2 regions of the Rhizobium sp. PRIMUS64 genome follow, and region 1 is predicted to be linked to the other one. Evidence: riboswitches for the same ligand, from Rfam matches in the RefSeq annotation. Region 1 holds a riboswitch; the other holds the start of a gene.
What was found. A riboswitch is a leader RNA that binds a small molecule or an ion and turns the genes downstream of it on or off. The one in region 1 is predicted to bind ZMP and ZTP.
Positions count from the first base shown of each region.

Region 2: it holds a riboswitch for ZMP and ZTP, as region 1 does, so the genes downstream of both, MOV76_RS25130 (GNAT family N-acetyltransferase) here and MOV76_RS24160 (folylpolyglutamate synthase/dihydrofolate synthase family protein) in region 1, are expected to answer to the same signal.

Region 1 is NZ_JALBGX010000070.1:9,208-14,699, reverse strand. It holds gene MOV76_RS24165 (hypothetical protein) at 1-1,048, shown strand, start outside; gene MOV76_RS24160 (folylpolyglutamate synthase/dihydrofolate synthase family protein) at 1,067-2,365, opposite strand; ZMP/ZTP riboswitch at 2,387-2,464, opposite strand; tRNA gene MOV76_RS24155 (tRNA-Pro) at 2,722-2,798, opposite strand; gene MOV76_RS24150 (hypothetical protein) at 3,060-3,467, shown strand; gene MOV76_RS24145 (acyl-[ACP]--phospholipid O-acyltransferase) at 3,975-5,492, opposite strand, start outside.
Region 2 is NZ_JALBGX010000076.1:13,179-18,670, forward strand. It holds gene MOV76_RS25110 (hypothetical protein) at 1-74, opposite strand, end outside; gene MOV76_RS25115 (hypothetical protein) at 427-942, shown strand; gene MOV76_RS25120 (hypothetical protein) at 1,027-1,623, opposite strand; gene MOV76_RS25125 (phosphotransferase) at 1,800-2,300, opposite strand; gene MOV76_RS25130 (GNAT family N-acetyltransferase) at 2,638-3,138, opposite strand; ZMP/ZTP riboswitch at 3,159-3,241, opposite strand; partial or broken gene MOV76_RS40135 (IS66 family insertion sequence element accessory protein TnpB) at 3,465-3,593, shown strand; gene MOV76_RS40140 (hypothetical protein) at 3,632-3,856, shown strand; gene tnpB (IS66 family insertion sequence element accessory protein TnpB) at 3,853-4,206, shown strand; partial or broken gene MOV76_RS25150 (transposase) at 4,276-4,551, shown strand; gene MOV76_RS25155 (VOC family protein) at 4,646-5,083, shown strand; partial or broken gene MOV76_RS25160 (SOS response-associated peptidase) at 5,176-5,334, shown strand.

The DNA of each region.
Region 1 (5,492 bases):
CGATGAGAGCGGATGGGTTACGGCAAGCTGCGACAACAAGGTGATCTACGCCGCCGAAGGCGAAGCAACCAATCAAGCTCCGCATTGCTGGGAATCGAACGAGTGCGAGCCGCAATCAAACCGCGACCCGAAATCATTCAACTTCATTCTCGGCCCGGTGATGATGGGTTGGGGCGGTGACTGGAAGAGCTATGACCATCATACGTCCCAGTTTGACGTGGTGCAGCCGGACGGTATCGGCATCGATGTCCGCAATGTCAGTGTGACCCGCGGTGTCAGCAATTATTCCGCCGAACAAGCCGCTTTGCTCAAGACGTTGCAGCAGCAACTGAGTGATTTGGGCTGCAAGCCAGGGAATCTCGAGGGCAAGCCTGACAAGGTAACACGGCAAGCCGCGCTCTCCTGCCGCAAGTTCGAGAGCGGTTCGCTTCCCCAAGCGCTCAACCTCACGACGCTGCAAGCCTTCGCTGACGCCTATGCCAAGCCGGAGACCGCAAGTCTGCCGTCAGGCAACGCCGCGGCTGGTACCGAAAACCTTTCGTCCAAACCGAGGACCTATATCAAGCTCGGCGAAATGCTTGCCATGAAGACGGGCAAAGACACCAAGGTGAATTCCAACTTCTTCGGCAAGATCAAAGGCGCCAGGAAGGGACAGAACGAGCTGGACTTCATCATACTGGGTCAGTTCGACTACACTGACAACAGTTTCAGCCAGCTGTCATTTGTTCTGCAAGACAATCTCTCCAAGGCCGAAGTGAATGCGGCGGCCAAATGCGGCTATGGGACGATCCGGTTTCCAGACGGCACAGATCATGTGGAGATCCGTATGAACCATTCAGGAAACACGTTCTCGTCCCCGCCAAGAACCGACTGCCTGATTCAAGCGCTCGGCAAGCGACCGGCATCGCAGGTTCCCTACCTCACCACGGGGTTTGCCGATCTGGCCAAATCAATGGTTTCCGACGGCGGCTGGAAGAAACTCAGGCATGAAGGTTTGAAGATATTTGTCAAACGTGTTGCGGATGGTGAGATCACAGTCGGCGGCTAAGACCGCAGCCGGTCAAGCTCATGCCGCACGGATGATGCCGACGAGATAGAGCGATCCAGTGACGAGAACCCAAGCGCCTGATTCCGTGGCGCCTGCCAGCGCTTCTTGATAGGCTTCGAGCGGGTCTATCATGACGATGCTCAGCAGCCCGAGGGTGTCGGCAATCGTCTTCAGCTGTTCCGGCGAACGCGATCTGGCGCCGACGGTGGTGAAGATGATCGATATATCGTGGCGCGTCATCGTCGACAGCAAGCCTGCTGCGTCCTTGTCGTCCGCGATTGACACGACGGCAATGCAAGGAGCGCGGTATTTTTCTTCTTGCGAGAGGTCACTCAGAACCGCAGCAAGGTTGAAGGGAACATGCGCTCCGTCCAGCACCACGTTGACCTTGGCATTGTCGCCGTGGCTGGTGTTGACGGCGATTTTTTCGAGCCGTCCCGGCAGGCGGGCAGATTCGATCGTTGAGGGATCGAGGAGCTGTTCTCCAAGCGGCTCCGACATCGCGCTTGCGCCCTTTGTCATGACGCCCATTTTCCCGAGCACATCCAGAACCGTGCCCGCCACGGCAACATTCCGCTGCTCGATGGTTGCGTCGGCCGGCACCGTGGGGCGTCGCACGGCACAGCCGAGTTCTGCTGCCCGGGCGGATACGACGGCGCCTGCCTCGTCCGCCTCCGGCAGGAGTGTGACGACCGCAGCGCCGCGCTTTATGATTCCTGCCTTCTCGAAGGCAATGGCCGCGCGGGTTTTGCCGAGGATTTCGGTGTGCTCAAGATCGATATTGGTGATAACGGCGACATCGCTTTGAACGATATTGGTGGAGTCCCACCGCCCCCCAAGTCCGGTTTCGAGAACGGCCCACTCCACCCTTTCCGACCTGAAGATCAGAAAGGCCGAAACCGTCAGAATATCGAACCAGGTCGCTCCCTGCCCGCCCGTCGCCTCCCGCCTTGCGTCTTTGAACGCCGCCAGCGCCGCGCCGAGCGCATCCGCCAGGCGCTCCTCGCCGACCGGGCGGCCATCAATGCTGACCCGCTCGGTGATATGCATGACATGCGGCGAGGCATATCGCCCGACGGAGAACCCCGCCCGCGCAAGACCCGCCTCGATCAGGGCGCAAGTCGAGCCTTTGCCCTTGGAGCCGGCCACATGGACGATACGGAAGCTGTTCTGGGGATCGCCAAGCCGACGAGCGAGATCGCGCATCGGCTCCAAATCGACCCGCATATCGCCGCGCGGCCGGCGTTCCCAATTCGTGAGTTGATCAAGTTCGGCTAGGGAATTCGAAAGCCGTTCACTTTCGATGTGGGACGACATGGGGCACCTTCTCAAACATGATCCAGATGCCCAGGCGAGCGGCCAAACTCCTGCGCTCCCCGGTGGTATCCACCTTCATCGCCAGTCACGCAGGCCTTCGATGCTAGCATAGATGATTCCGAAATCCAGAGCGGCGCTGGTGTGAAGCACAATTGCGGGCATCTGGATGGAGACGCCGCTCAAGACCTGGGATCCTCCCGCCAGCCGCGCCTCGGTTATAACTTTCCTGCAGAAAAATTATAACCAGGGGAAGGATGGGTTTTCGGCCGGTTGAACTCGCTCCGGTGAAATCCCCCGGGGGAATTTCGGCTGAGATCAGCAGAAACGAAAAACCCCGCCGGAGCGGGGTTTCTAGCTGGTCGGAGTGGAGTGATTCGAACACTCGACCCCCACGTCCCGAACGTGGTGCGCTACCAGACTGCGCTACACTCCGTGACCAGCGGCGCTTCTATAGAACAGCCTATCTGGTTGCACAAGCACCAAATTCCAAAAAGCCGGGGGAATTTTTGACGGTGACGTGACAGGTCTGGGGTCACGCGGCGGCAGCAAAAAGCCACACCTCTCGCAAATCGAACGGAAGTGTCAAAGGGGCAATTTTCTTTTGCCAGGTTCCGCGCTAAAGGGCAGACGGGACAGGCGAAACCGCTGCGACGGCGGCTTCGCAGCCACTGCGCTTGAGATCAGGGACGACACGATGAATTTCCGCACCATGACCGCGGCCGGGCTTGCCATTGCGCTTGCCGGATGCACGACCATTCCTTCCGCCGGCAATCCGATCGAGGCCCGCTGGGTGGGCAAATCGGCCGGCATCTTCTTTGCTGCCTACGGCCCGCCGATCAGCGACAGCGAGCAAGGCTCGACCACCATCTATACCTGGCGCGGCGGCTACAAGACCGTGCGCATTCCGGCGAAATATGCCGAAGGCGCCGACGGCAAGCGCGGCAAGCAGATTTCCTCCGCCCGCACCGCCTATCTGCGCTGCCAGGCCGAAATCACCACCAGCTCCGATTACACCATCCGCGACATCCGCACCGTCGCCGACATCCCGGGCGTCGACGGCCCGTCCTATTGCGCAGAGTTTTTGGCGCCCGAACAGAAGTAACGGACGGTTTGTTTGAAATGCGTACAGGCGGCCGGGTGCCGCCTGTTTGTTGACAGACTTCGCTCCTTACTCGGCGTCATCCTCGGCTTTGTGCCGAGGATCTGCTGCACTGGCTGCAGATGCCCGGGACGAGGCTGTGCTATCAGGTTCGCGCCAAGGCTGCCTGTTGCGTCCTGCCCCACCTCTCCTCCGTCATTCCCTTCCACGGGCTTTGCCAGAGGAAGGGAATGACGGAGATTGGGAGTGGCGCTCTCACCAGACTTCGCATCGTCCCGCCAACTCCTCTTTCGTCATGCTCGGGCTTGTCCCGGGCGTCTACTGCCGGTTGATACGTAGCAGATCCTCGGCACAGGGCCGAGGATGACGCCGAGTGGAGAGCGAGGTTGTCGGCAAACTGAGGCGGCCGGGTGCCGCCTGTTTTGTTTTTGCAGGTCATCGTCTTGCTGCCGTTCGACCGGCAGGGATCGAAGCACTTTCAGTCAGGCTAGCGGCTGAAAAACTCGCCGCTCACGCCGCCTCCACCCCCTGCGCCGCCGTTTCCGCCAGCTTCCGCGCCGCGACGAAGTCCACCTTGCCGGAACCGAGCACCGGCACCTTGCCGATATTGACTTCGGCCGGCACCATCATGTCCATGGCGCCCTTGGATTTGGCGAAGGCGAGGAATTCGGCGCGGGTGGCGGTGGGGGCGTCGGTGAGCAGCACCAGGCGTTCGCCCTTCTTGGCGTCGGGCAGCGAGGAGACGACCGAGAGGGCGCCCGGCCAGAGTTCGGCGGCCAGCGTCTCGACGGCGGCGAGCGAGATCATTTCGCCGCCGATCTTGGCGAAGCGTTTGGCGCGGCCGCGGATCTTGACGAAGCCATCCTCGTCGATGGTGACGATGTCGCCGGTATCGTGCCAGCCGTCGATCAGCGGCTCGAGCACGCCGGGCTTTTCGGCGCGGAGGTAACCGGCCATGACATTGGCGCCGCGCACATGCAGCCGGCCGCCCTCCTCGATGCCGGGCACCGGTTCGAGCTTCCATTCCATGCCCGGCAGGATTTTGCCGACGGTGCCCGACTTGTTGTACATCGGCGTGTTGATGGAAATCACCGGTGCTGTCTCGGTGACGCCGTAACCTTCCAGGATGCGCAGGCCGAATTTTTCCATATAGGTCTGGCGGGTCGAGGCCTTCACCGGCTCGGCGCCGGAGAAGATGTAGCGGATCGAGCGGAAATCGTAGGGATGCGCCGTCCTGCTGTAGCCATTGAGGAAGGTATCGGTGCCGAAGATGATCGTGGCGTTGGAGACATAGATCAGTTCCGGCACGATGCGGTAATGCAGCGGCGACGGATAGAAATAGACTGGCACGCCCGATATCAGCGGCAGCACCGTGCCGGCCGTCAGCCCGAAGGAATGGAACACCGGCAGGATGTTGAACACCTTGTCGCCGCTGTGGAAATCGATGCGGGCGGCGGCCTGGGCGGCGTTCGACAGGATGTTGCGGTGGGTGAGCACCACGCCCTTCGGCGTGCCCTCGGAGCCGGAGGTGAAGAGAATGACGGCCGGATCATCCGGTTGGCGTTTGACCAGCGGCCGCGCCTTGCGGAGATAACCCAGGATCTTGTCCTTGAGTGAGATTTCGGCCCTGAGATCATCGAGCCAGACGATCGTCACCTGCTTTTCCATCTCCTCGATCACGGCACCGAGCTTCGCCTGGGTGACGAAGGCGCGCGAGGTCAGCACATGTTTGACTTCGGCGGCCTTGCAGGCGGAGAGGATATTGGCAGCACCGGCGGTGAAGTTCAGCATCGCCGGCACCTTGCCCGCCGTCATGACGCCGAGAAGGGTGGCGGCGGCGCCATTGGCATTCGGCAGCATGACGCCGAGGTTGGTTTCCGGGAAGCGGGCGCGGAATTTGGCGCCGAGCACGGCAGCCCCTGTGAGCAGCTTGCCATAGGTCAGCCGGCCGGTGACCGGATCTTCGACGGCGAGCTTGCCCATGCCGAATTCATGGCCGGCCCGGATGACGCGATCGAGCACGGTCGA
Region 2 (5,492 bases), on a different contig from region 1:
GTCGCAATCATGGATAGAAAAAAGACTGCACTAATTAAGTAGAAGGTTGACCGCAAATTGAAGTGGATTGGCATGCACATCCCCATAACATCAGATAATTGCTATCGCCTCGACCTCCCATAGGCAATGGTTTTAGAGCCCCGACGACGAACCAGAAAGGTCTTTTTCGACAGGCCCTCCTCAATCTCGATAGCCCACGGCAAACCGTGTGAACTCATCTCTTTTCGGCTCGAAGCAGTCACCGGCTTCTCGAAAAAAGGCAAAATCGGCAGCAATTTTGGATTGAAAATAAAGCGATCTGTAACGAGTCGATGAGAAATTACTTTCTTTAGATCGTGTACATCGACCGGGTGCCAAACTCCTCGACGCTAAACAACGCCTTTCAACCCATTTTCGGTTCTTCGATTGCAAATAGAGAAATCGCACATGAATATTTCGTCTGGCACATTGATTACATTCACATCTTTGGTTGGCATCGCGGCATTCAGTATAGCGCGGAAAATTACCGCGTTACGTAGCGGTCAGCGCTCGTCCGCTAAGGCAATCAAGGCAATTGACATCGAAGCTCTCAGCGAATCTGGCGCGTTCAAACTTTTTCACGTTATCCCTTTACAATTTTCGAGCCATCCGATGATTGCCTTGCTCGTCGACAGAGGCCTCTTTGATTTTAATGAGCTAAGAAACACACTTATGCTTCCTGTTGATCAGGAGTTGGCGAACAAAATGCAGATTTCTGTGTATTCTGATGATCCATTGCTGGCGTATACTAGCGGCATCAGTGCACAGCTTGAAAAAGTTTGGAACTCTACACAGGGTGTGGCCGCGAGAGCAGGCGACAGTTCCGCCATTGAGCATATTGCGAAAGAGACATATCGGTTCGCAGCTACGGTAAGAGCTGGCCTAATTAATGGTGATGTTTTTGTTGACGTGAAAGAAACGTGAGAGGCGACGGCGTCACAGGCTTCAACGGCTGCCGTCGGCGCTTTCCAACCAAGGTGATCTTCCGCTATCACCTTGAAGAAGTCATCACTCATTGGCCACATAGTAGCCGGTAACGAGTTCCTTGGCCAAAGCTTCAAGGGCTTCCGGGTAAGCTACATCAACACACTGAAGTTTGGCCTCTCGCGCTGCCTCTAGCATTTCCCTCTTGTCGCGGATCGAACGCTCGACAAATTTCTCGATGATCAAAGCTGCCGATTGAGTGGCGTCCTTGTAGCCAGCTTCTTCCATCATACGGGCACGTAAGAAGTCGTCTTCTGCGTACAGAAACACGGTTCTGACGAGGCTTGGATCGAGTTTCGTCATATATTCTGGCCGCAGTGCTGACCCTTCAAGTATGAAGGGCTTCAAAAGCTGCCTCTGATTTTCGATGATCCAACATATGTACGGCCACATATTCTCGTGATGAACCTTCAAAAACCAGTGCACGGTATCATCGGAGAGACGTGAATAATATTCAGCTACCTGGGGACGGAGCAACGGCCACGGTCTACCGGGGTGGCGGCCCAATTTGTCTGTGGAAATGAGTTCCCTACCGAGCGAGACAGCCAAGCTCTTTGCCAGTGTGGATTTTCCAACATGCGAACTGCCACCAATCAAAATCCCCAAGTGGTGTTGCTGCATCCTCTGACCTCCAGTATCGCGATCAATTGGTCACTAATATTCGCAGTTGATGACTGCTCTTGGCGAATTGCCAGCGCTCCACGGCCGGTGGCGTTTGCCATGCATTTACGGAGCCATTTCCAGAAGGAAATCTTCAGATAGAGCGCAGCTGGTGGTTTAGAAGTGCCGGAAGCGGGTTAGGCCCGCGCTACCAGTCCGTAGCCGGTGGGTGCCAATCGCTCGGTCACGTTAAGGACGGTCCACGCTGCCGCCGATTCCGCCCAGGCCGCCATATCGGCATTACCTTGTGTTTTTCCCGATACCGCCAGCGCCGTCTGTCGCGCTAAAGCATAGGTAGCGATTGCAGCAGCGGAGCACTGCTTCAATCCATATCCGTTGGCAAAAACAAACAGCCGCCGAATTTGTTCGTCGCCAGTATAGTCCGGATTGCCGAGGTCGAGCCAGGTGAAGGCCGAGTAACCCAAATCCCAGAGGCGAAGACCGGGTGCCATAGTGTCGAAGTCGATGAAGCCCGTGGGCAAGCCGTCAACGAACACGGCGTTGGTCGGTCCCCAATCATTGTGGCACATAACTTCGGTCCCACCGTCTTCGTCGCTGACCAGGCTTGCTGTTGTATCGTGAAAGCGCCGCAACAATGCTGCAGCGGCCGAGAGTTGTTCATCATCGAAGTGGTCCAAATCCGAGGGAACCCTCCCAGGGAGGAACGACACTGCCAGCCATTCGGCACGCTGTCATGGCCGCGCTGCCACCGAACCAAAGACCTCAATGATGTGCAGCGCTGCCGGGATTCTCGGCGGTGCCGCTGCGAAGGCCAATACCCTTGGTAAGATCGTGTAGGTCCCGCGAAGACTGGGAGCGGCTGTTGGCTGCAGTGAAGATCGCTTGCACCTTCCAGTCACGCAGAACGCGAAGAAGGCCATCAGCTCCTTGTCTATGGCGATGGTGACTACCAGGGACCGATGGTGCCACTATCGCCCCAAATTCCTTCGCTCTCGCGTCTATCGCCTGACCCACTTAACGGCTCAAGGTTCTTTGCAAACGAGCGACCAAGAAGCCTGCGATGACAGTATCCTCACCTACGCGGCTGAAACCGGCATTGATGTAGATTTGAACAAGTTTGGGTCTAGGAGTGCAGTCGAGGCGCAGGAACTGGTAACCGGCGCATTTGGCGTATTGAGCTGCCCAATCCAGCATCATGCGCGATAAGCCAAGCCCCCCGAAGGAGCGGGCCACGGCAAGCTTGTGAAGATAGAGCGCTTCTCCGGGATCAGCTTCCGGCCAAAACGCACCGTCACTCTGCTCAACATACATACATGCAGCGATTTCACCGTCAGCTTTGAGCACGACCACTTCTGCCGCGTGAATTTTTTGCGTGATCTCGGATAGATCAAAACTGGCGGCTGGCCACAGCTTTCCCGGGCCCTCGGTTTCTAACCACATGGCCACGGATTGCAGGACTTCTGATATCTTTATGGCTTCCGTTTCGTCGGCTTTTCGGATTTCGATATGGAGCATAGGACACCTCTTCAGAGTTTGAATGGTGCCCAGGCGAGCGGCGGTTGATTTCCTATGCTTCCCGATGGTGAACCATCTCTTGTCGCCAGTAACACAGGAAGTGTCAGCCTATCATCTTCCAGAACAAACGCTATCCATGCGTAAGTCAGGTCCAATCAGAGTCCGCTTTGAGCCCAGGAAGCGACCGTTGGCCGCGTTTCGCGTGCAAATTTCCGGCTTATGTAGAAAATTCCACCAATTACGCAACCGGTGTTCTATTCCCACATTGCCCGCTGTCGCCTGATCTGTGATCGACGTTCCATGGACGAGCGACAAGGAGTTTCTCCATGGAGACTACATTGGAGGTTCTCACGACGCGGCGGAGTCGACGTGAGGTTCATCGTCAATGGCCTGAGGAGGTAGAGGCGCGGATCGTATCGGAAAGCTTGCATCCGGGGGTGACGGTGAACGAGGTGGCGGAGCGCCACGGGTTGAAGGCGAACCACCTGTCGTCGTGGCGAACACACTGGCGCGGCAGGGCAAGCTGGTTTTGCCTGAGCCGGAAGATACAGTCGAATTCACGGCAATGGTTGTCGAGACGCCCGCGCCGGAGCCGCCGACTGCCAAAGCAGTCTCCCGCGCCGAGATTGTCGTCGGCCCTGTCACCATCCGTCTTGAGGAAGGTGCGTCTGCTGCCCGGATCGCGGCCATTGCGCGTGCCCTGGCGGTGACGACATGATCTTTCCATCGAACCGCGTGCGGATCATGGTGGCGACCAAGCCGGTCGACTTCCGCAAGGGTCATGACGGAATGGCAGCACTGGTGAAGAACGAACTGCACAAGGACCCGTTCACCGGAACGGTGTTCGTGTTCCGGTCTCGTAAGGCAGACCGGCTGAAGCTGATCTATTGGGATGGCTCTGGTATCGTACTGGCCTACAAGAGGTTGGAAGAACGCAGCTTCACCTGCCCCGACATCAAGGATGGACTGATGACACTGCCCTATGCCCAGTTCGAAGCCCTGTTTGCGGGCCTTGATTGGCGGCGGGTACATTCCGTCAGGACGAGAACGCCGGAGACTATCGAATAGCTGCGGCACGATGACTCAGGACGGCTAATTCCAAAGGCAAATCGGCGTGGGATTTGGTAGGTTCTGGCTATGCTGGACGCCGCCGATCTTCCCGATGATGTTGCTGCCCTGAAGGCGCTGCTGATTGCGGCGCAGGCACGCGAGGCAGGCAAAGACGCCCAGATTGCCCGCAAGGATCAGCGGATCGAACGGCTTGAGAGACTGGTGGCGGCCTTCAAACAGGCAGCCTTCGGGCGCAAGTCCGAGAAGACCGATCCCGACCAGTTCGATCTGGCATTGGAAGACCTGGAAACGGCCATAGCCGCGATCCACGCCGAAGAAGAGGCGGACGCTCGGCCGAGTAAATGTGCGCCAGGGCTGCAGTTGGCCACAAGGCGACTTCTTCCGTTGCCCTCGACCAATCGATATGGTCGCCTCATGGACGAGGATAACGAACGCCATGAAACTTGCTCACATCAACTTGGTGGCTCGCGATGCGGAAGCGCTCGCAGCGTTCTACGTGAATGTCATGAAATGCGAATTGCTTCGCGCACCCAAGATGTTGTCCGGGGAAATCGTTTCGCGAGGAAATGGCCTTCCGAACTCTGAGATATACACGGTCTGGCTCAAATTCCCCGAACTTGAACGCCCATTTCTGGAAATACACGAGCATACGGTTACCCATCATCGTCATCAGCCAAGAGTTAACGAACCCGGCTTCGGTCACCTGTCGTTCCAGATGGAAGACATTAGCGACGCACTTTCGAAGATCATCCAAGCTGGTGGGGCGCAGATCGGCCAAATCACGGATTTTGGGACATCAGAGAAGCCATACCTGATCGCTTACGCACGCGATCCAGAAGGAAACGTCCTTGAGCTTGAGCAAATCGAGCACTGACCGCCAATTGCTGCATGGTTGCCATCCGCGTTACAGCACTCGGCACTATACAAAACGCAGCTCGGTCAAGGTGCAAGCGGGACACCGCTTACGAAGAAACTGTTGTCTGGATGAGTGCACCCTGGGAGGAGGCGAAAGCGCTGGCCCGGCCGCTGGCGAACGACCAGATTATGGTGACGTCGCGGGAGCCCTATGGTTCGACCATTGTCTCCTCGTCGGGGGAGCCGGTGTCGCCGCCGAACCTTCTCTGAGCCCGCGCGTCGTTAAGCGATCTCTTGCCGGGATCGTTTAGCCGGTGCTTCGACGTCATCACCAAGCTGGCGCGGAGGAATTTCCATGTCGCAAATATTCTACAGACCGTCCGAAAACCCGAACAGCGGTTGCGCTCGTCATTGAATCTACCTCAAAC